Regions from separate parts of the Janthinobacterium sp. LPB2021202312-11-4 genome, predicted to be linked through region 3. Evidence: predicted binding sites of a transcription regulator. Region 3 holds the regulator's gene; each other region holds the start of a gene.
What was found. Region 3 encodes sigma-54, which starts transcription at its own class of promoters, with help from an activator protein. Its sites were predicted from a motif close to TGGCANGNAANCTGCTTT; they were not measured.

Region 1 (10,260 bases), on a different contig from region 3:
TTGACCCGCCACCCACCAGCGCCGGGCCCGATGCGGAGTGGTGCGGTTGGCGAAACGGTCGCTGTGGCCAATGACTTAGCGGCATGCAACTGACGACTGACTGAATCGCCGCGACTTCCAGCGCTTCCGTCTCGGCCAAGGGTGGCAATAGCCCTGGCAAGCGGCTCGCCAGCAAGGTTTTCCCCGTTCCCGGTGGACCGCTGAACAACAGGTTATGAGCGCCCGCAGCGGCAATCAGCAGCGCACGCTTGGCCGACAGTTGCCCCTGCACTTCATTCAGATCGGGATAGGGTTTGCTGGCGTACAACAAACCATCGGAAACGTAAGGCTCCACCGGGGTGTGCCCGTTGAAGTGCGCAACAGCCTGAAGCAAATGATCCACCGCAATCACTTTCAACCCCGACGCCAGGCACGCTTCTTCGGCATTCGCTCGCGGCACCACCAGCGTCCGCCCGGCCTTGCGCGCCGCCAGCGCTGCGGGCAACACACCGCGAACCGCCCGCACGGCGCCAGACAGCGCCAGTTCGCCCAAGCATTCCACGTCATCCAGCGTCAACGTCGGCACCTGCACACTGGCCGAGAGAATCCCCAAGGCAATCGCTAGATCGAACCGCCCGCCGTCCTTCGGCAAGTCCGCCGGGGCGAGGTTCAGCGTGATGCGCCGCGCCGGAAATTGCAGGCCGGAATTGATGATCGCGCTGCGCACCCGATCCTTGCTTTCCTTTACGGCAGCTTCAGGCAAACCGACCATCGTCAGCGACGGCAAGCCGTTGGCCAAATGGACTTCTACAGTAACGGCGGGCGCATCAACACCAATCTGGGCGCGGCTGTGGACGATGGAGAGGGACATGGTCGTTCCTTGAGCTTTTACGGGAACCGCTTCCTGCGGTGTTTGAAGGGTAGTCGGGTGGTGAGGCGGCGCAGGAGCCAAACTTTCGCAGGATGTTGCGAGTGTCTTTTTGGTGGGTAAAGCGTAAGGGAGAGGGGAGTGCTGACGTAATCAGTCGCGGGATGAGGTTGTTGTAGGACGTTGCCTGGAGAGATGAAGGACGTCGGTGAAGGCTAAATCGCAGGCGAAAAAAAACCGCCTTGAGGAGACGGTTTTTTATTTGCAGGCTTCGGTGAGGCCGAGGCCTGTGCTTCCTCAACGCATACACCCACGATGGGAAGCCTATTCAAATTTGATCATCCCGGCAAGCGTCAATAACGAATCTGCTAAGGGTAGGCGCTAACAACTGCGAGAGCTGGAAAGGGCGTTTTCCATTTCATGAATTGATACAACTCGTTAGAAGATTTGAAAGGTAAGTACTGAATGAACTGGGATAGCATTCGCCGCGATGAGGCTCAATAAGTGGGTGATCGCGAAGTGTGGCCGGGGGCGTAAAGATTTTCATGTTCCTCAACACGGTGTGAGAATCGTGCCGGTGTTGGTTTTGAGGAACCCACACCCGGCCGCCTCGACGCATACACCCACATGTATGCCCAAAGGTGCGCGTACGCCGGAAAGTGCACTGGAGGTTTGGCCTCACGCAAGGAGGGCCAAAGTATGTCTAAGTTTCTTAAACATATGTGGAGCCTCGTTAGGAACGCGCTATGGGCTTTTCGCCTGTACGAGTTTCTGCGGGACCGCTGGGATGATCCGCAGTAAGGATTGACCCGGTGGAAACCGCCCCGGCTTCGGCTGGGGCGGTTTTTCGATCTGTATGAAAGTTAGGAGCTTCATGTTCCAAGTCAGGTCGAGCGTCTTCCGCACTGCGCCTGATCCTCTGCTCTCAAACGAAACCCCACGCTGTAAGCGTGGGTTTTTCTTTGTCGTCAGAATGCCTGGAGCATTCGCGATGCACGCTTCCACCACGGCAGATCCCCCGCCCGTCGTGGCCGCTCACCCTCCGGCAGCATGTGCGGAACATCCTGCAACCGAATCCACGGCTGGTTATTCCAGTGCAGCAAACTCAATGACATCTCCGGCCAGTTCAGCAGGCTCAGGATCGGGCGTTCGGTTGTGGTCGGGTATTGGGCATCTCGGAGGGCGGGCACTACGTCGTGGGTCAGCCATTCGCGCAGGCCTCGGTATTCGGGGCAGTAGTGGTAGATCAGCAGTGCGTAGACACCGGACTCGCTAATGAGCAGGGTGTTTTCGATAGTGCCGTGGATGAGTATTTGCAGGGTTTGATGTTGGTCGGGGTCGAGTTTGCGGACGGCGCGTTCGTCGAGGAACAGGCGCAAGAGTCGGCCAAGGTCGCGGGCGCTGAACCAGGGTTGGTTTTCAATCAGGAGGGCGTGGAGGTGGAGTTTGTGGCGGGTGAAAACATGGGGAATCAGGTACGTGTCGTCGCTATTCATCGATACAACTCCTTTTGCTAAAGGGGCTGCCGTCAATCGTCGCCAAACGATTGGGTGGCAGCTGTACGCGGGTTGGCGAACCGGAGCAAAAGGAACCCGGCAGACCTGAAGGTCTCCCACGCACAGCCGCCATGACTCGATGTGGCGGAAGTAAATCCGCCGTCGATGGTCGCCGTACGCCTTAAGCTTCCAGGTCGCCAAACCCAGTGCTGAATAAGTCAGCTGAGAATGAGCTTAGGAGCCGGAGCTTCACGACGCTATCGGACGGAGGTAGTGATCTTTGTAGGACGTTGCCGAGATGTTTGCGGGGCTGAGATCAAAAGATTGCAGCCTTCGGCAGCTCCTACGGGGAGAGCGCATTGTCAGCCGGGTTATTCGGCTGGCGGGTTGAGCTTCGCTTCCAGCTCGGCGACCTTTGTCTCAAGGCTTTCCAGGCGTGCGCGAGTGCGGGCGAGCACAACCATCTGGCTATCAAACTCTTCCCGGCTCACCAGATCCAGCTTGCTGAAGCCGCTTTGCAGCAGGGCTTTGAACTGGCTTTCGATTTCGCTTTTCGGCAGCGGGGTTTCGCCGCTGAAGAGGCGGGAGGCGGTGCCGCTCAGGGCGTCGAGGAAGTCTTTGGGCGCGAGCATGGGAAAGGTCCTGGAAACAATGGCGGGCAGTGTATCACGCAGTGTCTATAGTCAAATCCGCAGGCACGGATGCACGCTTTTCGCGCAGGCGGACGGACGGCAACGCACTGTTGTTGTGCGTAATCCCGCTGGCAGTGGCGCGAAGCGGCTTGCGACAGCGGCCAAGGGATTGAATTCAGTGGGTTTTGGCGAGATGGCAAGCTTTCTGCTTAGTCGCTAGTGACCCATGCACTGATGCAGTCGCTGTGACGAATGCAGTGCGCCACGTGGAACGGGGAAGTTTCGCACGGAGTGGTTAGCTGGCGTCGGACGGGCAGGTTGGGCCGACGATGCGTTACAAAGCCAGGCACTGCGCTTAGACTTGAGTCGGGTTTGTTTTCCTGGGGCAAGTCCACCAATTCGGGAGAGAGTTTTCATGAAGCTAGTCACTGCCATCATCAAGCCGTTCAAACTGGACGATGTACGCGAGTCGTTGTCCGAGATCGGCGTGCAGGGCATTACCGTTACTGAGGTCAAAGGCTTCGGTCGGCAGAAGGGTCACACCGAGCTGTATCGCGGCGCGGAGTACGTGGTCGATTTTCTGCCCAAGGTGAAGATTGATGTCGCCATTGACGACAAGGATCTTGACCGGGTTATCGAGGCGATAACCAAGGCAGCCAACACCGGCAAGATTGGTGACGGCAAGATCTTCGTGGTCAATCTGGAACAGGCGATTCGCATCCGTACCGGCGAAACCGATACCGACGCAATCTAAGCCGCCACAAACCCAACGCCCCAGGAGAAAACAATATGACTCTGCGTAAATTCGCAGGGCTAGGAGCCCTGTTGTCCATCGTAATGCCCGGCCTGGCCATGGCGGCAGATCCGGTGGCACCTCCAGTCCTCAATTCCGGCGATACCGCCTGGATGCTGACCTCGACTGCCCTTGTGCTGTTCATGACCATTCCTGGTCTGGCGCTGTTCTACGGCGGCATGGTTCGGTCCAAAAACATTCTTTCCGTGATGATGCAGTGCTTCGCCATTACCGGTCTGATCACCATCCTGTGGTTCATTTATGGCTACAGCATGGCGTTCGATACCACGGGGATGGAAGCCAACGTCGTCAACCTCAACTCCTTTGTCGGCAGCTTTGCCAAGGCCTTCCTCGCGGGCATCACGCCTGCCAGCATTACTGGCCCGGCGGCGCTGTTCCCTGAGGCAGTGTTTGTTACCTATCAGATGACCTTTGCGATCATCACCCCGGCGCTGATCGTCGGTGCGTTCGCCGAGCGGATGAAGTTCTCCGCGATGCTGGTCTTCATGGGCGTCTGGTTCACCCTGGTTTACGCGCCAATCGCGCACATGGTCTGGAGCGGTCCGGGTTCGCTGTTGGGCGACTGGGGCGTGCTCGACTTCGCGGGCGGCACCGTGGTTCACATCAACGCCGGTGTGGCTGGCCTGATTGCCTGCCTGGTGTTGGGCAAGCGCAAAGGCTTCCCGACCACCCCGATGGCACCGCATAACCTCGGTTACACCCTGATGGGCGCGGCGATGTTGTGGGTCGGCTGGTTCGGCTTCAACGCCGGTTCCGCCGCTGCGGCCAACGGCACCGCCGGTATGGCGATGCTGGTGACTCAAATCGCAACCGCCGCCGCAGCACTGGGCTGGATGTTCGCCGAGTGGATCACCCACGGCAAACCAAGTGCACTGGGCATCGCCTCGGGTGTGGTTGCCGGTCTGGTGGCCATTACTCCGGCTGCCGGCACTGTGGGCCCGATGGGCTCGCTGATCATCGGCCTGGCGGCTGGCGTGGTGTGCTTCTTCTGCGCCACGACCCTGAAACGCAAACTCGGCTATGACGACTCCCTGGACGCCTTCGGTGTGCACGGTATCGGCGGTATCCTCGGCGCGATCCTGACCGGTGTGTTCGCAGCACCGTCCCTGGGTGGCTTCGGCACCGTTACCGACATCGCCGCTCAAGTCTGGATTCAAACCAAAGGCGTGGGCTTCACGGTGATCTACACCGCGATCGTCACCTTCATCATCCTCAAGGTCCTGGACGCCGTCATGGGTCTGCGTGTGACTGACGAAGAAGAAGCGGTCGGCCTCGATCTGGCACAACACAACGAACGCGGCTACAACTTGTAAGACGCGCACTCAAAAACTTGCCCGGCTCGCCGGGCATTTTTTTGTCCGGGATTTGTCGTTAACGAAGTTGCTCAAAGGTTTTTTCCTACGGCTTATGTCGTGTTTACGGCGAGCGTTTTTCTGAGGCGAAAAACTTACAGCATTGCAGGAATATTAGGGCCTTTGTTTTTTCCCAGAGCGCGCTAGAATGCGCCCCGAACGTGCGGAGAACTGTATGTGGCAACAGACTCTGATTACCCTGCGGGCAAGGCCCCGGGGCTTTCATCTGGTAACGGACGAGTTACTCGCCGGCCTGCCTGAACTCAAGGCGTGTCGGGTCGGTCTGTTGCATTTGTGGCTGCAGCATACCTCGGCGTCGTTGACCATCAACGAGAACGCCGATCCGGCGGTCCGTCGCGACTTCGAACGATTTTTCAATCGTCTGATCCCACAAGGAACAGACGGCTATGAGCATAACGACGAAGGCCTGGACGACCTCCCGGCGCACTTCAAGGCCAGCGTACTTGGCTGTCAGCTCAGTTTGCCGATTTCGGCGGGCCGACTGGCGTTGGGCACCTGGCAAGGCGTTTATCTGGGCGAGCACCGTGATTTTGGCGGTGCCCGTAAAGTCCTCGCCACCGTGCACGGTGAAGAGGCATAAACCGCTGGTTACCGGCGGCTGTAGAATTTTTTCCGGCGGCCTTCGACAGATGGCGAAGCTGGGCTATAACTAATCTGCTTTTCGCAAGTCATGAGGTAGAACATGAGCGACGATGATCTGGAAAACGACGACCTCGAAGTAGGTGACGAAGACGAGGCCGAAGAAGGCCTGGAAGCAGCAGCGGAAGACGTTGCTGACGACGATGGTGGCGAAGACACGCCGGCCCCGACCGCCAAAGGCAAAGCCAAGGCTGCGGTGTCGGTCGATGAGTTGCCGAGCGTCGAAGCCAAGAACAAGGAGCGCGATGCCCTGGCCAAGGCCATGGAAGAGTTCCTGGCCAAAGGTGGCAAGGTGCAGGAAGTGGAGGCCAATGTGGTCGCCGATCCGCCCAAGAAGCCTGATAACAAGTACGGCAGCCGGCCTATCTAAGCGCCTGTTACTTGCTTGCTGAAAAAGCCCGCCGTCGCTGCGGGCTTTTTCATGGGCGAGGATAAAAGGCGTGACACCGCCCCTGTAGGAGCAAAGCTTGCTCGCGATGAGGCCAGCACATTCAAAATGGACGTTGGCCGACCGGCCGCTATCGCGAGCAAGCTTTGCTCCTACGGGGTTGTGGTCAGGCGGAAACCGCGTTCCAGCGCGCCAGCAGTGCGGGTAGATCGGTCAGGCTACGGATCTCCGCGTCCGGCAAACGATCCGCTTCCCAGGCTTTGCCCGTCGGGTTAAACCAGATCGCGCGCAACCCGGCTTGCTGGGCGCCCGCGATGTCATCCCCCGGATGATCGCCAATGTGCACTGCCGTCTCGGCTGTTGCGCCGCCGCGCTGCAAGGCCTCGTGAAACAGCCGCGCATCAGGCTTGGCGATGCCGATGTCTTCGGCGCACAACGCAAACTTGAAGTAGTCCGCCAGCCCCAGCCGGCTGACATCGGCATTGCCATTGGTCACCACGCCGAGGGCGTAATGGTTGGCCAGGATCTCCAGGGTCGGCTCGACCTCGGGAAATACCTGGATCTGATGCCGGGCATGCAAAAACACCTCGAAACTCTGATCCGCCAGGTCCGAAGCCTGGCCATGGTCGTAACCGGACTCTTCCAGCGCATGGAACAGCACCCGCCGACGCAAAGCGCTGATGCGGTGCTTGAGGCCCGGTTCGTTGTTCAGTACTCGTTCGCGAATGGCCCATAAATGTTCCACCGGCACCGCGCCCAGCTTCGGTGCGTGCTCGGTCAGCCATTCGCGCAGTGTGGCTTCGGCGCTGACGATCACCGGGGCGGTGTCCCACAGGGTGTCGTCGAGGTCGAAGGTGATCAACTGGATTCTCATGACTCATCGCCCTTAATGCGTTTAGCCCGTGGATGGGCGCTGTCGTAGACCGTTGCCAGGTGCTGGAAGTCCAGGTGGGTGTAGATCTGGGTGGTCTTGATGTCCGAGTGGCCGAGCAGTTCCTGCACCGCGCGCAGGTCCTGGGAAGATTCGAGCAAGTGGCTGGCGAAGGAGTGCCGCAGCATGTGCGGGTGCAGGTTTTGCCCCAGTTCGCGCTCGCCGGCAGCCTTGACCCGCACCTGAATCGCCCGTGGGCCGAGGCGCCGGCCTTGCTGGCTGACAAACACCGCTTCGTCCGCCGGGTTGGTCATGGCGCGCATTGGCAGCCACAGTTCCAGCGCTTCGCGGGCCTTTTTGCCGACCGGCAGCAGTCGTGTCTTGCTGCCCTTGCCGAGCACTTGAACCATGCCGTCGGCCAAGTCGAGTTGATCGAGGTTGAGCCCGGTCAGTTCCGAAAGCCGCAAGCCCGAGGAGTAGAACAACTCCAGAATCGCCTGGTCCCGCCGCGCCAGGAAGTCATCTTCCACGGCACCTTCCAGCAGTTGCAGTGCGCGGTCGGTGTCGAGGGTTTTCGGCAGGCGACGTTCGCCCTTGGGCGGCGCCAGGCCGTTGGCCGGGTCGTGATCGCACAGGCCTTCGCGATTGAGGTAGTGATAGAGCCCGCGCACCGCCGACAACAGCCGCGCCAGGCTGCGGGACGATTGGCCTTGTGAATGCAGACGCGCGATCAGGCTGCGCAGGCGCTGGATATCCAGTGCCGCCCAACTGTCGATGTTCTGTTTGACGCACCAGCCCAGCACTTTGTCGAGGTCGCGGCGGTAGGCGTACAGCGTATGAGGCGACACCTGTCGCTCACTGCGCAGGTGTTCGCAGTAAGCGTCCAGTTGTCGTTCCACGATCAGCGTACCGAGCGTAGGGAGTTGTTGACCCGTGGCAGCACGCGGCCCATGACTTCGGCGATGTAGCTCAAGAACAGCGTGCCGACCGAGCTCTTGTAGTGCTGCGGATCACGGCTGGCGATGGCCAGGACGCCGTGGATGCCTTGATGGCTGATGGCGACGACGGCGGTGGAGCCGATCTGCTTGCGTTGTTCTTCGCCGAACAGGAAGTCCAGTTCGTGTTCACGCAGGCTGCCACAGACGCTTTTGTCTTCCGAAAGCAGGCCGCCGATGGCGATTTGCGCTTCGGCGTGGGTGGCCCAGCGGCCCACTGGCATGGCGTTGTCACCGAGCAGGATCAGGCTGACGAAGGGCACCTGGAAATCCTGGCGCAGGCTGTCTTCGACGCTGATCACCACGTCTTCCAGGCTGGTGGCGTCCATCAGCGCAAGGATCAGGCGGCGGGTCTTGTCGAAGAGGCGGTCGTTGTCGCGGGCGACGTCCATCAAATGCGAGAGGCGGTGACGCAGCTCGATGTTGCGGTCACGCAGGATGGTCATCTGGCGCTCCACCAGCGAAATGGTGTCGCCACGCTGGTGGGGAATACGCAAGGCCGGGAGCAGTTCTTCGTGTTCGACGAAGAAATCCGGGTGAGCCTCCAGGTACGCGGCAATCGCCGCCGCCTCCAGGCTTTCGGACGCTGATTCGTCGGGCTGTCGGGCGGGTACCTGAGGCTTATCGGTCATGGGTTTGGCTCACTCAAAGACGCACTTGTCCTTCATATACACGCACTGCCGGACCGGTCATCTTCACCGATTGGCCAGGCCCTGCCCATTCAATGGACAGGCGCCCGCCGGGCAGGTCGATCAATAGCGGCGAATCCATCCACCCCTGGCTGATCGCGGCCACTGCAGCCGCACAGGCGCCGGTGCCACAGGCCTGGGTTTCCCCGGCCCCGCGTTCCCAGACGCGCAGTTGCGCACGGTTCCGGTCGATGACCTGGAGAAAACCGACATTGACCCGCGCCGGGAAACGCGGGTGGTTTTCGATTTTCGGGCCCAGTTCATGCACCGGTGCGTTATTGATGTCGCTGACCCGCAGCACGGCGTGGGGGTTGCCCATGGACACCGCGGCCAGTTCGACCGTGATGTCGTCGACTTCCAGTTGATAGCTCAAGGCCTGGCCTTCGGCTTCGAACGGAATGTCGGCCGGCACCAGGCGCGGGGCGCCCATGTCGACGCCGATCTGGCCGTCGCTGCGGATGTCCAGTTCGATGATGCCGCTTTTGGTCTCGACACGGATCTGCCGCTTGGCGGTCAGGCGCTTGTCGAGCACGAAACGGGCGAAGCAGCGCGCACCGTTGCCGCACTGCTCCACTTCGGAACCGTCGGCGTTGAAGATCCGGTAGCGGAAATCCACGTCCGGGTTGCTCGGGGCTTCGACGATCAGCAACTGGTCGAAACCGATGCCGGTGTGCCGATCACCCCATTGCTTGGCGTGCTTGGGCAGGATGTGCGCGTGCTGGCTGACCAGGTCGAGGACCATGAAGTCATTGCCCAGGCCGTGCATCTTGGTAAAACGCAGCAGCATGGTTTTACTCCGGCAGCAGGCTTTCGCCGGCAAACAACTCGGCTACCGTCTCACGGCGACGCACTTCAAATGCCTGATCACCGTCCACCAACACTTCGGCGGTACGCCCGCGGGTGTTGTAGTTGGAGCTCATGACAAAGCCGTAGGCACCGGCCGAATGCACGGCCAGCAGGTCGCCTTCTTCCAGGGCCAGTTCACGCTCCTTGGCCAGGAAGTCGCCGGTTTCGCAGATCGGTCCGACGATGTCGTAGGCGCGAGCGGCGGTATCGCGAGGACGCACGGCGGTGACATTCATCCAGGCCTGGTACAGCGCCGGGCGAATCAGGTCGTTCATGGCCGCGTCGACGATGGCGAAGTCTTTGTGTTCGGTGTGCTTGAGGTACTCGACCTGGGTCAGCAATACGCCGGCGTTGGCGACGATGAAGCGGCCCGGTTCGAACACCAGCGCCAGGTCGCGACCGTCGCAGCGCTCGCGCACGGCTTTGATGTAGTCGGCCACCAGTGGCGGCTCTTCATCGCGATAACGTACGCCGACGCCGCCACCGAGATCGATGTGACGCAGGTAAATGCCGCACTCGCCGAGACGATCGATCAAGCCCAGCAGGCGATCGAGGGCATCGAGGAACGGTGGCAGGCTGGTCAGTTGCGAGCCGATGTGGCAATCGACGCCCAGCACTTCCAGGTTTGGCAGTTGCGCGGCGCGGATGTACACGTCTTCGGCATCGGCGA
Region 2 (10,260 bases), on a different contig from region 3:
TCATCGATCAGCACCACATCCGCGTCCCTCAATGCCCGAACGGCCTTGAGGGTCAGTAATTCAGGGTCACCAGGACCCGCACCCACCAACCAGACTTTTGCGTTCATCGAATATTCCTCGCGAGATGACGGTGATCGGCGGCGATAACGCTCAACCATGAAAAACCAGAAACAACAGCAGCAGATTCACCACCAGCGACCCTAGCGCCAACGTCCGCCAAACCTTCAGCGGCTCACGTTCCAGCAAGGGCCGGGGGCGCACGCTCAAACTGTGGCGCTCACCCTGTTCCAGCAACAACAACCATTCTTCCGCCGTTTCAAAGCGCTGTTGCGGATCGACCGCGACCGCTCGCGCCAGGCTCTGCGCCAACCACTCCGGCAGGTCCGGCCGGTAGCGACTGGCGCTGACCGGCAGACCAAATCGCGGGCGCTGGAAGGCTTCGATTTCGCCGTAGGGATACTCCCCGGTCAGCAGGAAAAACAGCGTCACACCGACCGCATACAAATCCTGTTGCGGGGTCGGCGCGTCACCCTTAAAGGCTTCCGGCGCGATGTAGCTCGGCGTGCCGGGCAGGGCGCAGGGCTGGTCTTCGGACAGGCCGGGGCAGTAGGCGAGACCGAAGTCCAGCAGTCGCAACTCACCGTCGTCACCCAGCAGCAGGTTCTCCGGTTTGATGTCGCGGTGCAGGATCTGCCGTCGATGTAACATGCCCACCGCCCGCAGCAGGCGTTCGGCCAGCTCCTGCCATTGCGCCAGGGGTAGCGGCCCGGTCTGAGCGTAGAGTTCAGCCAGGGTCTGCCCCGAATATTCGCGCATCACGTAGTACAAATGCTGACGCTGACTGGCGGCATGGACTTCAGGAAAATGCCGACCCGCCACCCGTTTGAGAAACCATTCCTCCGAGAGCAACGCCTGACCGGCCAAGTGATCGTCGTGCAAATGGCCGGGCAGCGTTTTCAGCAGCCAGGGTTGTTGTTGCGCGTCCCGCACCCGATAGAGCAGCGATTGCTGGCTCTGGCCGAGGATTCCCTCGACCTGCCAGCCTTCGAAGGATTGTCCCGGTTTCAACGCGGGCGGCAGTGGCCATTGCTGCAGGTGAATCAACGCATCGCCGATGCTGGTTTCACCGAGGGCATCGACCCGCACCAGCAAGGCGCTGGCGTTGTCCTGACTGCCGGCCAGGTGCGCCGCGTTGACCAGGGTTTGCGCGGCACTCTCTATATCCGGTTGATCGCGCAGAATGGCCGCAATCGCGGTATCGCCCAACACCGCCCAGACGCCGTCGCTGAGCAGCACAAAACTCTCGTTGAGCCGCAGTTCGCCATCAAGAAAATCCAGCACCAGATGCTGATCGAGCCCCAGCGCTCGCTTGAGCACATGTTGCATGCCTTGTTGATCCCAGACGTGATCCTCGCTGACCCGTTGCAACTGATCGGCGTGCCAGCGATACACCCGACAATCGCCGACATGGGCCAGGGTAAACCGCCTGCCGCGCATGACCAAGGCACTGACCGTGGTGAGCAGCGGTTGCCCGCCGCCATTGGCCTGCAACCATCGATTCTGTGCTGACAACAGGCGCTCCAGCGCCTCGGCCACGGCCCAGGTTTCCGGGGTGGCGTAGTAATCCAGCGCCAGCGCCTGCAAGGTCGAACGGGCGGCAAGGCCACCATCGGCGCACTGGCTGACGCCGTCGGCGATGGCGAACAGGTAACCCTTGCTCGCCGCCAGCGCCGGGGCGGGGGTGACCAGGCGCAGGGCGTCCTGGTTCTCTTCGCGGGGCCCGGTGGCGCTGGCTTCGGCGAAACTCAGTTGCAGGCTCATCGATGCCTCAGACCCGAGCCGCTGTCACGGCAGCCGAACCCCAGGTGGTTCTCCAGCGACGTTTTACCCCGTGCAGGCCGAACCAGGCGAGTACGCCGAGGCTGGCGAACAACCACAAGGCCAGTTGATAGCTGCCGGTGCTTTGCTTGATTGCGCCCATGCCTGCCGCGAGGGCGAAACCACCGATGCCGCCGGCCATGCCGATCAAGCCGGTCATCACACCGATTTCGCGACGAAAACGCTGCGGAACCAGTTGGAAAACCGCACCGTTACCCGCCCCCAAACCGAGCATGGTGCAGACGAAAAGTGCCAGCGCCGCGTAGGAATTCGGCAGGTTAAAACCCACGGCCGCGATGCAAATCGCTGCCACGGTGTACATCCCCAGCAACGTGCGAATGCCGCCAAAGCGATCCGCCAGGGCGCCGCCCAACGGCCGCATCAGGCTGCCGCCGAACACACAAGCGGCGGTGTAGTAGCCCGCAGTGACCGGGCTCAGGCCATATTGGTCGTTGAAGTAGCCGGGCAGGGCGCTCGCCAGGCCGATGAAGCCGCCGAAGGTCACGCTGTAGAAAAACATGAACCACCAACTGTCGCGGTCGCCCAAGGCTTTGAAGTAGTCAGCCACGGATTTGGCTTTCGGCCGTTCCGGCGCGTTTTTGGCCAGCCAGGCGAAGACGATCAGGGTCAGGATCAACGGGATCAGCGCGAAGCCGAACACGTTGCTCCAGCCGAACGCGGCGGCCAGTACCGGAGCGATCAGTGCCGCAAGCACCGTGCCCGAGTTGCCGGCACCGGCAATGCCCATGGCCTTGCCCTGATGCTGCGGTGGATACCATTGCGACGCCAGCGGCAGGGCCACGGCGAAGGACGCACCGGCCATGCCGAGGAACAGCCCCAGCACCAGCGCCTGTTCGTAACTGTGGATGCCAAGTTTCCAGGCGCCAAACAATGCACTGATGACGATCACCTGGCCGATCAGCCCGGCGGTTTTTGGCGACAGGCGATCAGCCAGCATGCCCATCAGGAAGCGCAGCACGGCACCGGCCAAAATCGGCGTAGCCACCACCATGCCGCGTTGTTGAGTGGTCAGGTGCAGGTCGGCGGCGATTTGCACCGCCAATGGCCCGAGCAGGTACCAGACCATGAAACTCAGGTCGAAATAGAGGAAGGCCGCGAACAATGTCGGGGTATGGCCGGATTTCCAAAAGCTTGATTTCATCGCGCACCTCAGCTGTAGGGAGTCTCGAGAAGGAGTCATGAGCTTGCAGGTGGGGCGCCGCTACGGCCGCACCACCGGCCCCGGTCTCTGGGGCCAAAAACAAAAAAACGCCGCCACCGAATCCGCCATGGGCGAATGAGGTGAGCGACGTCTTTGTCGTAGGTGGGGCAACCGCCGTTGGTTACCTGTATCGATTACTTAGCCAGATCTGTGCCAACCGGTGAAACCGTGTCGAGGCCATTCGCGGGCAAGCCTCGCTCCTACAGGATTTTGTGCAATTCGAATGTTGTGATCGACACAAACCTTGTAGGAGCGAGGCTTGCCCGCGATGGCGTCCTTCAGCCAAGCAATTCACTCATGGCAATAATCTGCTCTGCCACCTGGATCAGCTTCTGCTGGCGGCTCATGGCTTGGCGGCGCATCAGGGTGTAGGCCTCTTCCTCGTTGCAGTCCTTCATCTTCATCAGCAGCCCCTTGGCCAGCTCGATGCGCTTGCGCTCGGCCAGTTGCTGATCCCGGGCATGCAGTTGCGCGCGTAAAGCCTGGTCGCTTTCGAAGCGGGCCATGGCTACGTCCAGAATTGGCTGCAAGCGTTGTGCGTGAATGCCTTCGACGATGTAGGCACTGACCCCGGATTTGATCGCCTGGCGCATCACGCCGGGGTCGTGCTCATCGGTAAACATCACGATCGGCCGGGGCTGATCACGAGAAACCAACACCACTTGCTCCATCACATCGCGGCTCGGTGACTCGGTATCGATCAAAATCACGTCCGGGCGCACCGTTTCGACGCGTGCAGGCAGGTCGATGGTCAGGCCGGACTCGTCAATCACCTCGAACCCGGCCTCGGTCAGCGCGGCTTTCAAGCGTCCGACTTTCTTCGCGGTGTCGTTGATCAGCAGGATACGCAACATAGTCGTGGTCTCCTGTCAGCGGCTGGCGAGCAGGGGCGAGCTGTCGCTCATGGCATGCAGTTTGAAGCTGCGGGCATAGCCGGCCGGGTCCGAGCCGTCCCAGATTTTGCCGTCGATCAACTGACTGCTACGCATTTCCTGGCCCCAGGCTGAGATGCCCAGCGCCGTCGCGGCATCACGATATAAGTCTAGTTGTTGGACCTGACGGGCCACGCCGAGGTAATCCGGGTCTTCGCGCAGTAAGCCCCAGCGGCGGAACTGGGTCATGAACCACATACCGTCGGACAGATACGGCAAATTGACCTCGCCGCCGCCATGGAAGCGCAACGCGTGCGGGTCTTGCCAGCGATTGCCCAGGCCGTCGTCATAATCCCCCAGCAAGCGCGGTTCGATGCAGTCCAGCGGCGCGTCGAGGTACTCGGGGGCGCTTAATAGCTGTGCGGTGCTGCGGCGGTTTTCCGGGTTTTCTTCAATAAAGCGGCTGGCTTCGAGGATTGCCATTACCAGCGCCCGGGCGGTGTTGGGGTATTGCTCGACAAAGGCGCGGGTGCAGCCGAGGACTTTTTCCGGGTGATCGGGCCAGATGGTCTGGGTGGTTGCCAAGGTAAAGCCGAGGTTCTGTTTGACTGCGCTGGCGGACCACGGCTCGCCGACGCAGAACCCGTCGATGCGCCCGGCTTGCAGGTGCGCGACCATTTGCGGCGGCGGCACCACCACACTGTTGACGTCTTGCAGCGGATGGATGCCCTGACTCGCCAGCCAGTAATACAGCCACATCGCGTGGGTGCCGGTCGGAAAGGTCTGGGCGAAGGTCAGTTTTGGGCGAGTTTGGTGCACGTGCCGATCCAGTGCTTCAGGACTGGTCACGCCCAGCGCCTGCAAGCCGTGGGACAGGTTGATGCTCTGGCCGTTCTGGTTCAGGCCCATCAGCACCGCCATCTCGGTGGGCGCGACACCGCCAATGCCCAAGTGCACCGCATAAATCAGACCGTAGAGGCTGTGGGCGGCGTCGAGTTCGCCGCTGACCAGTTTGTCCCGCAGGCTGGCCCAGGATGACTGGCGCTTGAGGTTCAGGGTCAAGCCATAGGGTTGGGCGAAGCCCTGAGTGGCGGCGACCACCACCGAGGCGCAGTCGCTGAGGGCCATAAAGCCTACGTCGATCGAGGACTTTTCCGGGGCATCGCTGCCGTTGACCCAGGCCAACGGGCCGACTGTGGTTTCATTCATCGGATTACACCTTCCAAAAAAAAGCGTCGTCCCAGGTCCCTGCGTGAGCAGAACCGGGTGACGACGCCATTGTCCGTCGACTCATCCCGTCGTTGGCATGAGTACTGATGCCTGAGCCGGTGCAAGGCATATGCCATCGAGCATTGATTTGCGAGTGCGCCTCGCAAGCAGCGCCGTTGCCCGGCTATAATCGCCGCCTCATTTCGCCGTCATTCGAGTCAAACCCGCCCATGTACACCCTGGCCCGTCAGCTGTTGTTCAAACTTTCCCCGGAAACCTCCCACGATCTGTCCCTGGACCTGATCGGCGCGGGCGGGCGTTTGGGCCTCAACGGCTTGCTGTGCAAGGCCCCGGCGAAAATGCCGGTGAAGGTCATGGGCCTGGAGTTCCCGAACCCGGTGGGTTTGGCGGCAGGTCTGGACAAGAACGGCGCGGCCATCGACGGTTTCGCCCAGTTGGGTTTCGGTTTCGTTGAAATCGGCACCATCACCCCGCGTCCGCAACCGGGTAACCCGAAACCACGGATTTTCCGCTTGCCGGAAGCCGAGGCGATCATCAACCGCATGGGGTTCAACAACCTCGGTGTTGATCACTTGCTGGCTCGCGTTGCAGCGGCCAAGTTCAAGGGCGTGCTGGGTATCAACATCGGCAAGAACTTCGATACACCGGTTGAACGGGCGGTGGACGATTACCTGATTTGCCTGGACAAGGTCTACGCCCACGCCAGCTACGTGACGGTGAACGTCAGCTCGCCGAACACTCCGGGCCTGCGCAGCTTGCAGTTCGGTGATTCGCTCAAGCAATTGCTCGCCGACCTGGCGCAGCGTCGCGCCGAGCTGGCGTTGCGTCACGGCAAGCATGTACCGCTGGCGATCAAGATCGCCCCGGACATGACCGACGAAGAAACCGCGCAGGTCGCCCAGGCGCTGATCGAAACCGGGATGGACGCGGTGATCGCTACCAACACCACCCTGAGCCGTGTCGGCGTCGAAGGCATGGAGCATGGCGACGAGGCGGGCGGTTTGTCCGGCGCGCCGGTTCGCGACAAGAGCACCCACACGGTTAAGGTCCTGGCGGCAGAATTGGCCGGTCGTTTGCCGATCATCGCCGTGGGCGGCATCACCGAAGGCAAGCACGCGGCTGAGAAAATCGCTGCCGGCGCGAGCCTGGTGCAACTCTATTCGGGCTTCATCTATAAAGGCCCGGCGCTCATCCGCGAATCCGTCGACGCCATAGCAGCCTTGCGCTAACCCCCCGTAGGAGCTGCCGAAGGCTGCGATCTTTTGATCTTGCTTCTCGGCAATCCTTGGGTGAACACAAGATCAAGATCAAAAGATCGCAGCCTTCGGCAGCTCCTACAGGGTGTGTGTTCCGGCTGGGTAGTCATTGAAGCTTTACAGGCATAAAAAAGGGCACCTCGAAGGTGCCCCTGGGCCGGAGCCCGCCGTCCGGATGGGACGTGCGTGGTTAAGGTGTTACGTATTCAAATGATTGTGTTGCAGTGTCAGGCCCTTTGTTAGCCAACGGCGTGAAGTTCGTTGAGTCTATGGATTCCCGCAGTGCCGGTCATACCGTCCCAGTTGTCGCCACGTCCTTCTCGCCAGCCATTGATCCAGGCTTGGCGTACCGACGGTAGAGTAAATGGGCAAAGCTCACGGGATTTGCCACCAACGCCATATTGATATCCGCGCAAAAATGCTCTTTCCAACGGATCACGCTTAAGTCTTCTCATAGGGTGTTGCCCTCACTTGTTGACTGTATTTATCGCGTCGACCTCAATCGAGGTCTGGCAGAAAAATTCTGCCGTTGGCGGCTCGCTGCCGGCGTCGCGAGCCAAGGTGTTGACGTCGTTGCGGCGTCAACCTGTGTTGAGTTCTAACCAATGCGTCACATCGAGGGAATGATCGTTTTGTCATAAGGACGTAACCATAAAGATGCTATGGCCATAAGTAACAAGGCGTTTGTAACGTGTTTGTTGCTCAAAGCCCCGGTATGATCGGCCCCGAGCTAAATGATGGGGTTAATCCTTTAGTGAGAATGGCCCACCGTTGCACTCGGGTACTATTCGACGAAGGGTCGCTTTATGACATTTTGTTGCATCAACTTTTTTATCTGCCCTGACATCTAAGCTCTTTTAACCCGAGCAGTCAGGGTGGGACGGCACACTTTCGTGCCACGCGGGCGCTCTTTTAGAAAAGCGCTTGATTGAAAACCGGGCCGGCAATGCGTTGTCGGTTCACTTAGCCAAAGGCTCTGAAATTCCAATGTCCGATCAATTCGAAATCTTCCTCACTTGCCCTAAAGGCCTTGAAGGCCTGCTTATCGAGGAAGCCGTCGGGCTTGGCCTTGAAGAAGCGCGTGAACACACCTCGGCCGTGCGCGGCATGGCCACCATGGAAACCGCTTATCGCCTGTGCCTGTGGTCGCGTCTGGCGAACCGGGTGCTGCTGGTGCTCAAGCGTTTCCCGATGAAAGACGCCGAAGACCTGTACCACGGCGTGCTCGACATCGAGTGGCAAGACCACATGCTCAACGACGGCACCCTGGCCGTCGAGTTCAGCGGTCACGGTTCGGGCATCGACAACACCCACTTCGGCGCCTTGAAAGTCAAAGACGCCATCGTCGACAAACTGCGCACTCCGCAGGGCGACCGTCCGTCGATCGACAAACTCAACCCGGACCTGCGCATTCACCTGCGCCTGGACCGTGGCGAAGCGATCCTCTCCCTCGACCTGTCCGGCCACAGCCTGCACCAGCGCGGCTATCGCTTGCAGCAGGGCGCGGCACCGCTGAAGGAAAACCTCGCGGCCGCCATCCTGATCCGTTCCGGCTGGCCACGCATTGCGGCCGAAGGCGGCGCGCTGGCTGACCCGATGTGCGGTGTCGGTACGTTCCTGGTAGAAGCCGCCATGATCGCCGCCGATATGGCACCGAACCTGCGTCGCGAGCAGTGGGGCTTCACCGCTTGGCTGGGCCACGTCCCGGCCCTGTGGAAAAAACTCCACGAAGAAGCCACCGAACGTTGCGCCGCTGGCCTGGCCAAGCCACCGCTGTGGATTCGCGGTTACGAAGCCGATCCGCGCCTGATTCAACCGGGCCGCAATAACGTCGAACGTGCCGGTCTGAGCGAGTGGATCAAGATCTACCAAGGCGAAGTCGGCACTTTCGAACCGCGCCCGGACCAGAACCAGAAAGGCCTGGTCATCTGCAACCCGCCGTACGGCGAGCGTCTGGGCGACGAGGCGAGCCTGCTCTACCTCTACCAGAACCTTGGCGAACGCCTGCGTCAGGCCTGCCTGAACTGGGAAGCGGCGGTGTTCACCGGCGCCCCGGACCTGGGCAAGCGCATGGGCATCCGCAGCCACAAACAGTATTCGTTCTGGAACGGCGCATTGCCGTGCAAGTTGCTGCTGATCAAGGTCACCCCGGATCAGTTCGTCACCGGCGAACGCCGCACCCCGGAACAGCGCCAGGTCGAGCGCGAGCAGGCTGAAGTCGAAGTCGCCGACAACGACGTGGCACCGGGCAAGTATGAGAAGTACAACAAGAACGGCAATCCGATCAAACCGGCACCGGTGGTGATCGAGCAACCGCGCTTGAGCGAAGGCGGGCAGATGTTTGCCAACCGTTTGCAGAAAAACCTCAAGGCCCTGGGCAAGTGGGTCAAGCGTGAAGGCATCGACTGCTATCGCGTGTATGACGCCGACATGCCGGAATACTCGATGGCCATCGACCTGTACCAGGATTGGGTCCACGTCCAGGAATACGCCGCGCCGAAAACCATCGACCCGGAAAAAGCCTCGGCCCGCATGTTCGATGCCTTGGCCGCCATTCCGCAGGCCTTGAACATCGACAAGAGCCGCGTGGTGGTCAAGCGTCGCGAGCGTCAGAGCGGCACCAAGCAGTACGAGCGTCAGGCTGCTCAGGGCAAGTTCGTCGAGGTGAATGAAGGCGGCGTCAAGTTGCTGGTCAACCTGACCGACTACCTCGACACCGGTCTGTTCCTCGACCACCGCCCAATGCGCATGCGCATCCAGAAAGAGGCCGAGGGCAAGCGTTTCCTCAACCTGTATTGCTACACCGCGACGGCCAGTGTCCACGCGGCCAAGGGCGGTGCGCGCACCACCACCAGCGTTGATCTGTCGAAAACCTACCTCGACTGGGCGCGCCGCAACCTGTCGCTGAACGGTTTCTCCGACAAGAACCGCCTGGAGCAGGGCGATGTGATGGTGTGGCTGGATGCCTGCCGCGATGAGTTCGACCTGATCTTTATCGATCCGCCGACCTTCTCCAATTCCAAGCGCATGGAAGGGATTTTCGACGTGCAGCGTGATCAGGTGCAGTTGATCGACCTGGCCATGGCGCGCCTGGCCCCGGGCGGCGTGTTGTACTTCTCCAACAACTTCCGCAAGTTCGTGCTGGAGGAGAACCTCACCACCCGTTATGCGGTCGAGGAGATCACTGACAAGACCATCGATCCGGACTTTGCCCGCAACGGCAAGATCCACCGCGCCTGGAAAATCACGGCCCGCTGACACTCGGCCTGATTGGATCCACAGAGCCTTGATTTTTAAAGGCTCGTGGATTCTTTCAGCGCTGGTCAAATTAGTGGCTAATAGCTATAACTCAAGCATGGCCAAAGGGCTTTTCCGGCACCTGGCGTTTTGAGTTGCGTTTATGTCGTTGCACGCCGTGCGCCCCAAGATCCTGGGTTTTATCAGCGAAGACGTCTCGGCCTGGTTGGTCGCGATACTGGTATTGCTCGCTGGCGGGATTCTCACCGGGTTGCTGGCCTGGGCCACGCTGAACCTGTTTCACCATCAATTACGGCAACGCTTCCAACTGCTGGCCAGTGAACGTTACAGCCGTATCGAAGAGCGTTTCGAAGATCAGGAGCAGCGCCTCGATGGCCTGCGCCGGTTCTTTGCCAATTCCGAATCGGTGTCCCGCGCCGAATTTGACGGTTACACCCAACCTTTGCTGCACCGCACCCAGGCGTACTCGTTCGCCCAGCGGGTGAGCCGTGAGGAACGCCCGGCGTTTGAGCGCCAAGTGCGTGCCGAAGGCTTGAGCGACTTT
Region 3 (10,260 bases):
TGCGTTGGTGTTGGCCGGGGCAGGGATGTCGCGGGTCAAGGCGTTCCTGATCGGTGCGGCGTCAGGTTTGGTTGAACCGGTTTTCGCACTGTTGTGTGCGTGGCTGGTGAGCCTGGCGGAACTGCTGTTGCCGTTGGGGCTGGCGCTGGCGGCCGGGGCAATGCTGCTGGTGGTGACCCATGAGGTCATACCCGAGTCGCGACGCAATGGTCACGACAAACTGGCCAGCCTGGGGTTGCTGATCGGGTTTTGTTTGATGATGGTGATGGACACGGCACTGGCATAAAAGATCGCAGCCTTTGGCCGCTCCTACAGGGTCGGCGCAGGAGCTGCCGAAGGCTGTGATCTTTTGATTTTTTTAACCGCCCTCGCCGAAGTAGTCGTTGATCAGGTTCACCAATGCCTGCAAGGCTTCGTCTGCCTGCTGACCCTCGGTGCTCAGGTGGATGATGGTCCCTTTGCCGGCAGCCAGCATCATCATCGCCATGATGCTTTTTCCGTCAACCATCGACTCGGGCGTACGTCCGACCCGGATCGTGCAATCCTTGAACTCGCCGGCCACGCCAACGAATTTCGCGGAAGCACGGGCATGCAGGCCCAGTTTGTTGATGATTTCAATTTCCAGAGCAGGCATCGCGGTGTGAATCCTTTAGCTGAGGTCGCGGTGGCGGACCTGGACGTTCTTCAGGGATTGTTGCAGGGCCTGGCCCAGACGTTCGGTCAGGTAGACGGAGCGGTGATGCCCGCCGGTGCAGCCAATGGCAACGGTGACGTAGGCGCGGTTGCTGGCGGCAAAGCGCGGCAACCACTTGAACAGGTACGTGTAAATGTCCTGGAACATATCTTCGACGTCCGGCTGCGCCGCCAGGTACTCGGCCACGGGCAGATCAAGCCCTGACTGTGCGCGTAGCTCCGGCTTCCAGTAAGGATTGGGCAGGCAGCGCACGTCGAACACTACATCGGCATCCACGGGCATGCCGCGCTTGAACCCGAACGACTCGATCAGGAACGCCGTACCGGGCTCGGGCTGATTCAGCAGCCGCAGCTTGATGGTATCGCGCAACTGATACAGGTTCAGGTTGGTGGTGTTGATCTTCAGGTCGGCCAAATCCGCGATCGGCCCCAGCAATTGGGTCTCGTCTTCGATCGCCTCGGCCAGTGAGCGATTGGCGTTGCTCAACGGGTGACGACGACGGGTTTCGGAAAAACGCTTGAGCAGGGTTTCTTCGTCGGCGTCCAGGTACAGCACATCGCACTGGATATGCCGGCTGCGGACTTCTTCCAGCAATTCAGGAAATCGTGACAAGTGGCTGGGCAGGTTGCGCGCGTCGATGGACACGGCGACCAGCGGCTGTGCCAGTTCGGTATGAATCAGCGCGCGTTCGGCCAGCTCCGGCAGCAGGCCGGCGGGCAGGTTGTCGATGCAGTAGTAGCCGTTGTCCTCGAGCACATCGAGCGCGGTACTTTTACCTGAGCCGGAACGGCCACTGACGATGATCAGGCGCATGATTAGTGACCGTTTTGCTCGCTCAGGACGACCTGATACAAGGCTTCGTTGCTCGGGGCACTGCGCAGTTTTTCGCGTACTTCCTTGCGATCCAGCATGCTGGCGATCTGGCGCAGCAGCTCAAGGTGCGCATCGGTGGCCGCTTCCGGGACGAGCAGGACAAACAGCAGGTCAACCGGGGCGCCGTCGATGGCGTCGAAATCGATAGGGGCATCAAGGTGCATCAGGGCGCTGATGGGCGAGGTGCAACCTTTGAGGCGACAGTGGGGAATGGCGATGCCGTTGCCAAAACCGGTGGAGCCAAGTTTTTCACGGGCAATCAGAGCCTCGAAGACATCTTGCATCTCCAGATCCGGGACTTCCCGGGCGATCAGGTTGGCAATTTGTTCGAGGGCTTTCTTTTTACTGCCGCCCGGCACGTTCACTAAAGAACGGCCGGGGGTCAGGATGTTTTCAAGTCGGATCATGGGTTGGGAGTGTTAACGACCGGTTGCGCCCTGGAGGAGGCTCTGGGTCTTTTCCTTATGCTTTTTAAGTTGGCGATCCAGCTTGTCGGTCAGTAGGTCAATGGCGGCATACATGTCGTTATGCTCGGCATTGGCGACCACTTCTCCGCCGGGAATATGCAGCGTGGCTTCGATTTTCTGCAGCAGCTTCTCGACGGTCATCGTGACTTGCACGTTGGTGATCTTGTCGAAATGCCTCTCTAATCGGTCGAGTTTTTCGCCGATGTAGGTGCGCAGGGGTTCGGTCACTTCCAGTTGGTGTCCACTGATGTTGACTTGCATACAGCTTCTCCTTCGTTGCCAGTGCATAAAGCGGCAGGTAAAGGTACCTGCCACTGGAACGCTGTGGCGTGGCTTACATCAACCGCTTGCGTTCGCTCGAAGGCGCGATCCCTAAGGACTCGCGGTACTTGGCGACGGTGCGGCGAGCCACCTGAATGCCTTGTGCCTCCAGTAAACCAGCGATCTTGCTGTCACTCAACGGCTTTTTCTGATTTTCCGCCGCAACCAGTTTTTTGATGATCGCGCGGATCGCCGTGGACGAGCATTCGCCGCCTTCAGAGGTGCTGACATGGCTGGAGAAAAAGTATTTCAGTTCATATATGCCCCGTGGGGTATGCATGAATTTTTGCGTGGTTACCCGTGAAATCGTCGACTCATGCATGCCCACCGCTTCGGCGATGTCATGCAGGACCAGCGGTTTCATCGCTTCGTCGCCGTACTCCAGAAAGCCGCGCTGGTGTTCGACGATCTGGGTGGCCACTTTCATCAGGGTTTCGTTGCGGCTTTGCAGGCTCTTGATGAACCAGCGGGCTTCCTGCAACTGGTTACGCATGAAGGTGTTGTCGGCGCTGGTGTCGGCGCGGCGCACGAAACCGGCGTACTGGGCGTTGACCCGCAGCTTCGGTACTGATTCCTGATTCAGCTCGACCAGCCAGCGCTCGTTGTCCTTGCGCACGATCACATCGGGGACGACGTATTCGGCTTCACTGGACTCGATCTGCGAACCTGGGCGGGGGTTGAGGCTCTGGACCAGTTCAATCACCTGGCGCAGTTCATCTTCCTTGAGCTTCATGCGGCGCATCAACTGACTGTAGTCGCGGCTGCCGAGCAGGTCGATGTAATCGGTGACCAGGCGTTTGGCCTCGGCCAGCCAAGGTGTCTTGGCGGGCAATTGGCGCAATTGCAGCAACAGGCATTCGCCCAGGTTGCGGGCGCCGATACCGGCCGGTTCGAATTGCTGGATGCGGTGCAGGACAGCTTCGATTTCGTCCAGTTCGATGTCCAGTTCCGGATCGAAGGCTTCGAGGATTTCCTCAAGGGTTTCGTCCAGGTAGCCCTGATTGTTGATGCAATCGATCAAGGTTACGGCGATCAGGCGATCGGTGTCGGACATCGGCGCCAGGTTCAATTGCCACAGCAGATGGCTTTGCAGGCTTTCGCCGGCCGACGTGCGGGTGGTGAAGTCCCACTCGTCGTCATCGTTGCTTGGCAGGCTGCTGGCGCTGGTCTGGTAGACGTCTTCCCATGCGGTGTCGACGGGCAGTTCGTTGGGAATGCGCTCGTTCCAGTCGCCTTCCTCGAGGTTATCCACCGTCGGGGCGGTTTCCTGGTAGGAGGGTTCCGAAACATCGGCGTTGGGTTGCTGTTCGGCTTTGTCGGCCAAGGGGTCGGCGTTATCGAAGTCGTCGCCTTCTTCCTGGCGTTCGAGCATCGGATTGGACTCCAGGGCCTCCTGGATTTCCTGTTGCAGGTCCAGGGTCGACAATTGGAGCAGGCGGATGGCCTGTTGCAGCTGAGGTGTCATCGTCAGCTGCTGGCCCATTCTCAAGACTAGCGATGGTTTCATGGCAGGGGCTTAACACCTTATTCGCCGGCGCACATGCGCCATCCACTACAGGGCGCCGGAGCGCCAAACTTAAGCAAATTATATGCCCGAAACCGCAACGTTTGCCTAGAGCGCTGTAACAATAAAAAAGCTTTATCGAAACCGGCGCTCGGACAACTGCCAGACACTTCAGTGCTTACAGGCGGAACTCATGACCCAGGTACACTTCCTTGACCAGTTCGTTGGCCAGGATGGTGGCGGAGTCACCTTCGGCGATCAGTTGGCCATCGTTGACGATGTAGGCTGTTTCGCAGATATCCAGGGTCTCACGGACGTTGTGGTCCGTGATCAGCACGCCAATGCCCTTGGCCTTGAGGTGATGGATGATCTGCTTGATATCGCCGACCGAAATCGGGTCCACGCCGGCGAAAGGTTCGTCGAGCAGGATGAATTTCGGGTTGGTGGCCAGGGCGCGGGCGATTTCCACACGGCGGCGTTCGCCACCGGACAGGCTCATGCCGAGGTTGTCACGGATGTGGCTGATGTGGAACTCCTGCAGCAGGCTTTCCAGCTCCTTGCGGCGACCGGCCTTGTCGAGTTCCTTGCGGGTCTCGAGGATGGCCATGATGTTGTCGGCCACCGACAGTTTGCGGAAGATCGACGCTTCTTGCGGAAGATAGCCGATACCGGCCTTTGCACGACCGTGCATTGGCTGGTGGCTGACGTCCAGGTCGTCGATCAATACGCGCCCCTGATCCGCCTGTACCAGGCCCACGATCATGTAGAAGCAGGTGGTCTTGCCGGCGCCGTTCGGGCCAAGCAGGCCGACGATCTGACCGCTGTCGATCGACAGGCTGACGTCACGCACGACCTGGCGGCTTTTGTAGGCCTTGGCCAGATGCTGAGCTTTCAGAGTCGCCATTACTGGGCCTTTTTCGCGTCGGTTTTCGGCTTGGGCTGGATCACCATGTCGATACGCGGACGCGATTCGGTGACCTTGTTGCCCGTGGCGCGACCGGCGCTTGCCAGCTTCTTGACCGTGTCGTAGACGATTTTCTCGCCTTGGGTGACGTTGTTGTCCTTGTCGACAACTTTCGCCTTGTCGATCAGTACGACGCGGTTTTGCGCCGCGTGATACTGGATGGTCACGCCCCAGCCTTGAACAGGCTTGGTGTCGCCGGCGGTCTGCAGTTGCTCGAAGTAGGCAAGGTTGCCCACCGAGGTCACCACGTCGATGTCACCGGTCGGGGTGCGGGTGATGGTCACGGTGTTGCCGGTGACCTTCATCGAGCCTTGAGTAATGATCACATCACCTTTATAGGTGGCGATGCCTTGCTTGTCGTCCAGTTGGGCGTCGTCGGCCTGAATGCGGATAGGCTGCTCTTGATCGTTCGGCAGAGCCCAGGCGCTCACGCTTCCCAGTGCTGCGCCCAGACTGAGCAAAATAGGGAGAGTTTTAACGAGCCTCATACTGTCCTCTTACGTTCGATAGCAGGTGTATCCTGCTTTCTTTCAAATACGCTTTCATTCCGTTGCCAGTCGATACACCGCCAGCGCCGTCGATTCTAACGGGTTGCTCGGTCTGCGCATATTGCTGCTGCGGGAACACTGTCATGCGGGTGCTGGTAACAATCATTTCGCGGTTCTTTTCGTCGGTGCGTGCAATACGCACCGAGTCGATCAGTTCCACTTGAGTGCCATCCGGGTTCACTTCACCGCGCAAGCTGGTGACGTGCCATGGGAACTCGGTGCCGCGGTACATATTCAGGTCGGGGTTGGTCAGCAGTGTCACATCGCTTGCCTTAAGGTGCTCGACCTTGTCGGACGTCAAGTCGTACTGAAGGCCGCCGTCAGGCAGGTACTGAACGCTGTGGGCGTTCAAGGCGTAATAGTCGATCGCGCTTTCATCGACCTTGGCCACTGGCTTGTCGAGGAAGCGTTCCGGGCTGATGTTCCAGTAGCCGACCGCGGCAAATATCGCAGCGATGCAACCGAACAGCAGGAATCTGCGAAACTTTTTGCTCAGGATAAACATAATAGGCTCACAAATACGCGGCGTTGGCCGCATCGAGGCGGCCCTGGGCGCTCAGGATCAGCTCGCAAAATTCCCGGGCGGCACCCTCGCCACCACGGGCCTGGGTGACGCCGTGGGCGTGTTCGCGCACGAAACTGGCGGCATTGGCCACGGCCATGCCCAGCCCGACGCGGCGAATCACCGGCAGGTCTGGCAGGTCGTCACCGAGGTAGGCGACTTGCTCATAGCTTAGGTTGAGTTGGGCAAGTAGCTCGTCGAGTACGACCAGTTTGTCTTCGCGCCCCTGATAAAGGTGCGGGATGCCGAGGTTTTTCGCTCGACGTTCGACGACCGGGGTTTTGCGACCGCTGATGATAGCGGTCTGTACGCCGGCCGCCATCAACATCTTGATGCCTTGGCCGTCGAGGGTGCTGAACGTCTTGAATTCGCTGCCGTCTTCGAGGAAATACAGGCGCCCGTCAGTGAGCACGCCGTCCACGTCGAAAACCGCCAGTTTGATCTGTTTGCCGCGTTGCAGCAGGTCGGTGGTCATCACATTACTCCTGCACGCAGCAGATCGGAGAGGTTGAAGGCGCCGATCGGGCGGTCTTCCTTGTCCACGACTACCAGTGCGTTGATTCGGTGGTCTTCCATGATTTTCAGCGCCTCGGCCGCCAGCATGTCGGCACGGGCGGTTTTGCCGTGCACGGTCATGACTTCGTCGATGGTCGTGTGGTGGATGTCGATGGTGCGGTCCAGGGTGCGGCGCAAATCGCCGTCGGTGAAGATCCCGGCCAGTTTGCCGTCGGTTTCCAGGATGGCGGTCATGCCCAGACCCTTGCGGGTCATTTCCATCAGAGCATCCTTGAGCAGGGTGCCACGTTGCACTTGCGGCAGCTCTGCGCCGGCGTGCATGACGGTTTCCACTTTCAGCAGCAGGCGTCGGCCCAGTGCGCCGCCAGGATGGGAGAACGCGAAATCTTCAGCGGTAAAGCCCCGAGCTTCCAGCAACGCCACGGCCAGGGCGTCGCCCATGACCAGCGCGGCGGTGGTCGAAGAGGTCGGCGCCAGGTTCAGCGGGCAGGCCTCGTGCTCGACGTGGACGTTCAGGTTGATCTCGGCAGCCCTGGCCAGCGGTGAGTCCGGGTTGCCGGTCATGCTGATCAGTTGGATGCCCTGGCGCTTGATCAGCGGCAGCAGGGTGACGATTTCATTGGTGGAGCCAGAGTTCGACAGCGCCAGGATGATGTCGTCGCGGGTGATCATGCCCATGTCGCCGTGGCTGGCTTCGGCCGGGTGTACGAAGAAGGCCGTGGTGCCAGTACTGGCCAGGGTGGCGGCAATCTTGTTGCCGATGTGCCCCGATTTGCCCATGCCGAGCACCACCACGCGGCCTTTGCTGGCCAGAATCATCTCGCAAGCGCGTACGAAATCCGCGTCGATATGGGGCAGCAAGCCTTGTACGGCTTCCATTTCGAGGCGGATGGTGCGTTGTGCCGATTGAATCAGGTCGCTGGATTGGCTCATGTCAGAATCGTATAGCCCGATGAAAAGGCGGCGATTATAGCGGTAATGATCGAAACCCTCACGCTAGTTCGTCGTGCTTTGTCATTCCCTGTTACTGAATCACTCCAAATAGAAGCTTTTACCCTGTCCTGTTGCTGAACATGGCCCGGCTTGGGCCTTGGGCGCTGAGCCGTTGCAGTGATATAGTTCGCCGCCAGTTCGGCCTGCCCGGGGAGGTATGTGCTTTCGTCAGAAAGCCAGGCGTCCGAGTGAGAGGCTGCATCGCAAGGAGTTTAGATGAGTGCCGATAACGCCTACGCGGTCGAGCTGAAGGGACTGACCTTCAAGCGCGGTACGCGCAGCATTTTCAATAACGTCGATATCCGTATCCCGCGCGGCAAGGTCACCGGCATCATGGGACCTTCCGGGTGTGGCAAGACCACCCTGTTACGGCTGATGGGCGCACAGTTGCGGCCTAGCAGCGGTGAAGTCTGGGTCAACGGTCAGAATCTGCCCAAACTGTCTCGCAGCGACCTGTTCGATGCGCGCAAGCACATGGGCGTGCTGTTCCAGAGCGGCGCGTTGTTTACCGATCTTGACGTGTTCGAGAACGTCGCCTTTCCGCTGCGCGTTCATACCGAGCTGCCGGAAGAAATGATCCGTGACATCGTCCTGCTCAAATTGCAGGCCGTGGGGCTGCGTGGCGCCATCGACCTGATGCCTGACGAGTTGTCCGGCGGCATGAAGCGTCGTGTCGCGCTGGCCCGGGCGATTGCCCTCGATCCACAGATCCTCATGTATGACGAGCCCTTTGTGGGGCAGGACCCGATCGCCATGGGCGTGCTGGTGCGCCTGATCCGCTTGCTCAATGATGCGCTGGGTATCACCAGTATCGTGGTTTCCCACGACCTGGCAGAGACCGCGAGCATTGCCGACTACATTTATGTGGTGGGCGATGGGCAAGTGTTGGGGCAGGGCACACCTGACGAGCTGATGAACTCGGACGAGCCGCGTATCCGTCAATTCATGACAGGCGACCCCGATGGTCCGGTCGCCTATCACTTTCCAGCGACGGATTACCGCGCAGATCTTCTGGGGAAGCGCTGATGCGCAAGATTTCACTAATAGAAAAGGTGCGCCGGTTCGGCCACGCGGCGATCGATGCCGTCGGGGTGTTCGGGCGGGCGACGATTTTCCTGTTTCACGCGTTACTGGGCCGCGGCGGTATTGGCGGCGGTTTCGGTTTGCTGATCAAGCAACTGCATTCGATTGGCGTGATGTCCCTGGTGATCATTGTGGTTTCCGGGGTGTTCATCGGCATGGTGTTGGCGCTGCAAGGCTTCAATATCCTGTCCAGCTACGGTTCTGAGCAGGCGGTCGGGCAGATGGTTGCCCTGACGTTGCTGCGTGAACTGGGGCCGGTGGTGACTGCATTGCTGTTCGCCGGTCGTGCCGGTTCTGCCCTGACGGCCGAAATCGGCAACATGAAGTCCACCGAGCAGTTGTCCAGTCTGGAAATGATTGGCGTCGACCCGCTCAAGTACATCATTGCCCCGCGCCTGTGGGCCGGCTTCATTTCCCTGCCGGTGCTGGCGATGATTTTCAGCGTCGTCGGGATCTGGGGCGGTTCGTGGGTGGCAGTCGACTGGCTGGGTGTCTACGACGGCTCCTACTGGGCGAACATGCAGAACAGCGTGACGTTCAATGGCGATGTGCTCAATGGCATCATCAAAAGCATCGTTTTCGCCTTTGTCGTCACCTGGATCGCCGTATTCCAAGGCTATGACTGTGAGCCCACGTCCGAGGGGATCAGCCGTGCCACAACCAAGACCGTGGTGTATGCCTCTTTGGCAGTGCTCGGCCTGGACTTTATTTTGACCGCCTTGATGTTTGGAGATTTCTGATGCAAAACCGCACCCTGGAAATCGGTGTCGGCCTTTTCTTGCTGGCTGGCATCCTGGCTTTGCTGTTGCTTGCGTTGCGGGTCAGTGGCCTGTCCCCGAGCGCAACCACCGATACGTATAAACTTTATGCTTACTTCGACAATATCGCCGGTTTGACTGTCAGAGCTAAGGTGACCATGGCCGGTGTGACCATCGGCAAGGTCACGGCGATCGATCTGGACCGCGACAGTTTCACCGGTCGGGTGACCATGCAGTTGGAAAAGCGCGTAGATAATCTGCCGACTGACTCCACTGCATCTATCCTCACCGCTGGCCTGTTGGGCGAGAAGTACATCGGTATCAGCGTGGGCGGGGAACAAGCCTTGCTCAAGGATGGTGGAACCATCCACGACACCCAGTCGTCGCTGGTGCTCGAGGACCTGATCGGTAAATTCCTGCTCAATACCGTTAGCAAAGACGCCAAATGAGGAGCTTTTGAATGATCTCTACCTTGCGACGTGGCCTGTTGGTATTACTCGCGGCCCTGCCGTTGATGGCCAACGCCGTGGCGGCGCCTTCGGCGCACGATCTGGTTCAGGACACCACCACCCGGATGCTGGCTGATCTGACGGCCAATAAAGAGAAGTACAAGCAGGACCCGCAGGACTTCTACACGGCGCTGAACACCATCGTCGGTCCTGTTGTGGATGCCGAGGGCATCTCCAAAAGCATCATGACGGTCAAATACTCGCGCAAAGCTACGCCGGCTCAAATGCAGACCTTTCAGGAAAATTTCAAGAAAGGCCTGTTCCAGTTCTATGGCAACGCGTTGCTTGAGTACAACAACCAGGGCATCGTCGTTGACCCTGCCAAGGACGAGTCGGGCGATCGCACCAGCGTTGGCATGACGGTCAAGGGCAGCAATGGCGCGGTTTATCCGGTGCAGTACACCCTCGAGAAGATCAATGGCGAGTGGAAACTGCGCAACGTGATCATCAACGGCATCAACATCGGCA

Region 1: a site for sigma-54 is predicted at 3,170-3,187, ahead of glnK (P-II family nitrogen regulator). Genes of this name have one in related genera too.
Region 2: a site for sigma-54 is predicted at 3,239-3,256, ahead of V5E99_RS23245 (nitrate/nitrite transporter). Genes of this name have one in related genera too.

The regions. Positions count from the first base shown of each region.
Region 1 covers NZ_JBAGKV010000001.1:444,645-454,904, reverse strand. Annotated here, with positions in the region: gene V5E99_RS02090 (YifB family Mg chelatase-like AAA ATPase) at 1-850, opposite strand, end outside; gene V5E99_RS02085 (BRO-N domain-containing protein) at 1,816-2,343, opposite strand; gene V5E99_RS02080 (accessory factor UbiK family protein) at 2,715-2,975, opposite strand; gene glnK (P-II family nitrogen regulator) at 3,391-3,729, shown strand; gene V5E99_RS02070 (ammonium transporter) at 3,765-5,102, shown strand; gene V5E99_RS02065 (secondary thiamine-phosphate synthase enzyme YjbQ) at 5,317-5,742, shown strand; gene sutA (dormancy-specific transcriptional regulator SutA) at 5,845-6,171, shown strand; gene V5E99_RS02055 (HAD family hydrolase) at 6,356-7,063, opposite strand; gene xerC (tyrosine recombinase XerC) at 7,060-7,959, opposite strand; gene V5E99_RS02045 (DUF484 family protein) at 7,962-8,687, opposite strand; gene dapF (diaminopimelate epimerase) at 8,701-9,531, opposite strand; gene lysA (diaminopimelate decarboxylase) at 9,536-10,260, opposite strand, start outside.
Region 2 covers NZ_JBAGKV010000025.1:26,718-36,977, reverse strand. Annotated here, with positions in the region: gene cobA (uroporphyrinogen-III C-methyltransferase) at 1-107, opposite strand, end outside; gene V5E99_RS23250 (bifunctional protein-serine/threonine kinase/phosphatase) at 151-1,821, opposite strand; gene V5E99_RS23245 (nitrate/nitrite transporter) at 1,829-3,040, opposite strand; gene V5E99_RS23240 (ANTAR domain-containing response regulator) at 3,379-3,954, opposite strand; gene V5E99_RS23235 (CmpA/NrtA family ABC transporter substrate-binding protein) at 3,970-5,181, opposite strand; gene V5E99_RS23230 (quinone-dependent dihydroorotate dehydrogenase) at 5,412-6,431, shown strand; gene rmf (ribosome modulation factor) at 6,698-6,913, opposite strand; gene rlmKL (bifunctional 23S rRNA (guanine(2069)-N(7))-methyltransferase RlmK/23S rRNA (guanine(2445)-N(2))-methyltransferase RlmL) at 7,446-9,716, shown strand; gene V5E99_RS23215 (sensor domain-containing diguanylate cyclase) at 9,859-10,260, shown strand, end outside.
Region 3 covers NZ_JBAGKV010000016.1:139,317-149,576, forward strand. Annotated here, with positions in the region: gene V5E99_RS18230 (ZIP family metal transporter) at 1-286, shown strand, start outside; gene V5E99_RS18235 (HPr family phosphocarrier protein) at 359-634, opposite strand; gene rapZ (RNase adapter RapZ) at 650-1,507, opposite strand; gene ptsN (PTS IIA-like nitrogen regulatory protein PtsN) at 1,510-1,974, opposite strand; gene hpf (ribosome hibernation-promoting factor, HPF/YfiA family) at 1,987-2,295, opposite strand; gene V5E99_RS18255 (RNA polymerase factor sigma-54) at 2,369-3,862, opposite strand; gene lptB (LPS export ABC transporter ATP-binding protein) at 4,038-4,763, opposite strand; gene lptA (lipopolysaccharide transport periplasmic protein LptA) at 4,763-5,254, opposite strand; gene lptC (LPS export ABC transporter periplasmic protein LptC) at 5,298-5,876, opposite strand; gene V5E99_RS18275 (KdsC family phosphatase) at 5,884-6,408, opposite strand; gene V5E99_RS18280 (KpsF/GutQ family sugar-phosphate isomerase) at 6,408-7,382, opposite strand; gene V5E99_RS18285 (ATP-binding cassette domain-containing protein) at 7,659-8,468, shown strand; gene mlaE (lipid asymmetry maintenance ABC transporter permease subunit MlaE) at 8,468-9,265, shown strand; gene mlaD (outer membrane lipid asymmetry maintenance protein MlaD) at 9,265-9,732, shown strand; gene V5E99_RS18300 (MlaC/ttg2D family ABC transporter substrate-binding protein) at 9,744-10,260, shown strand, end outside.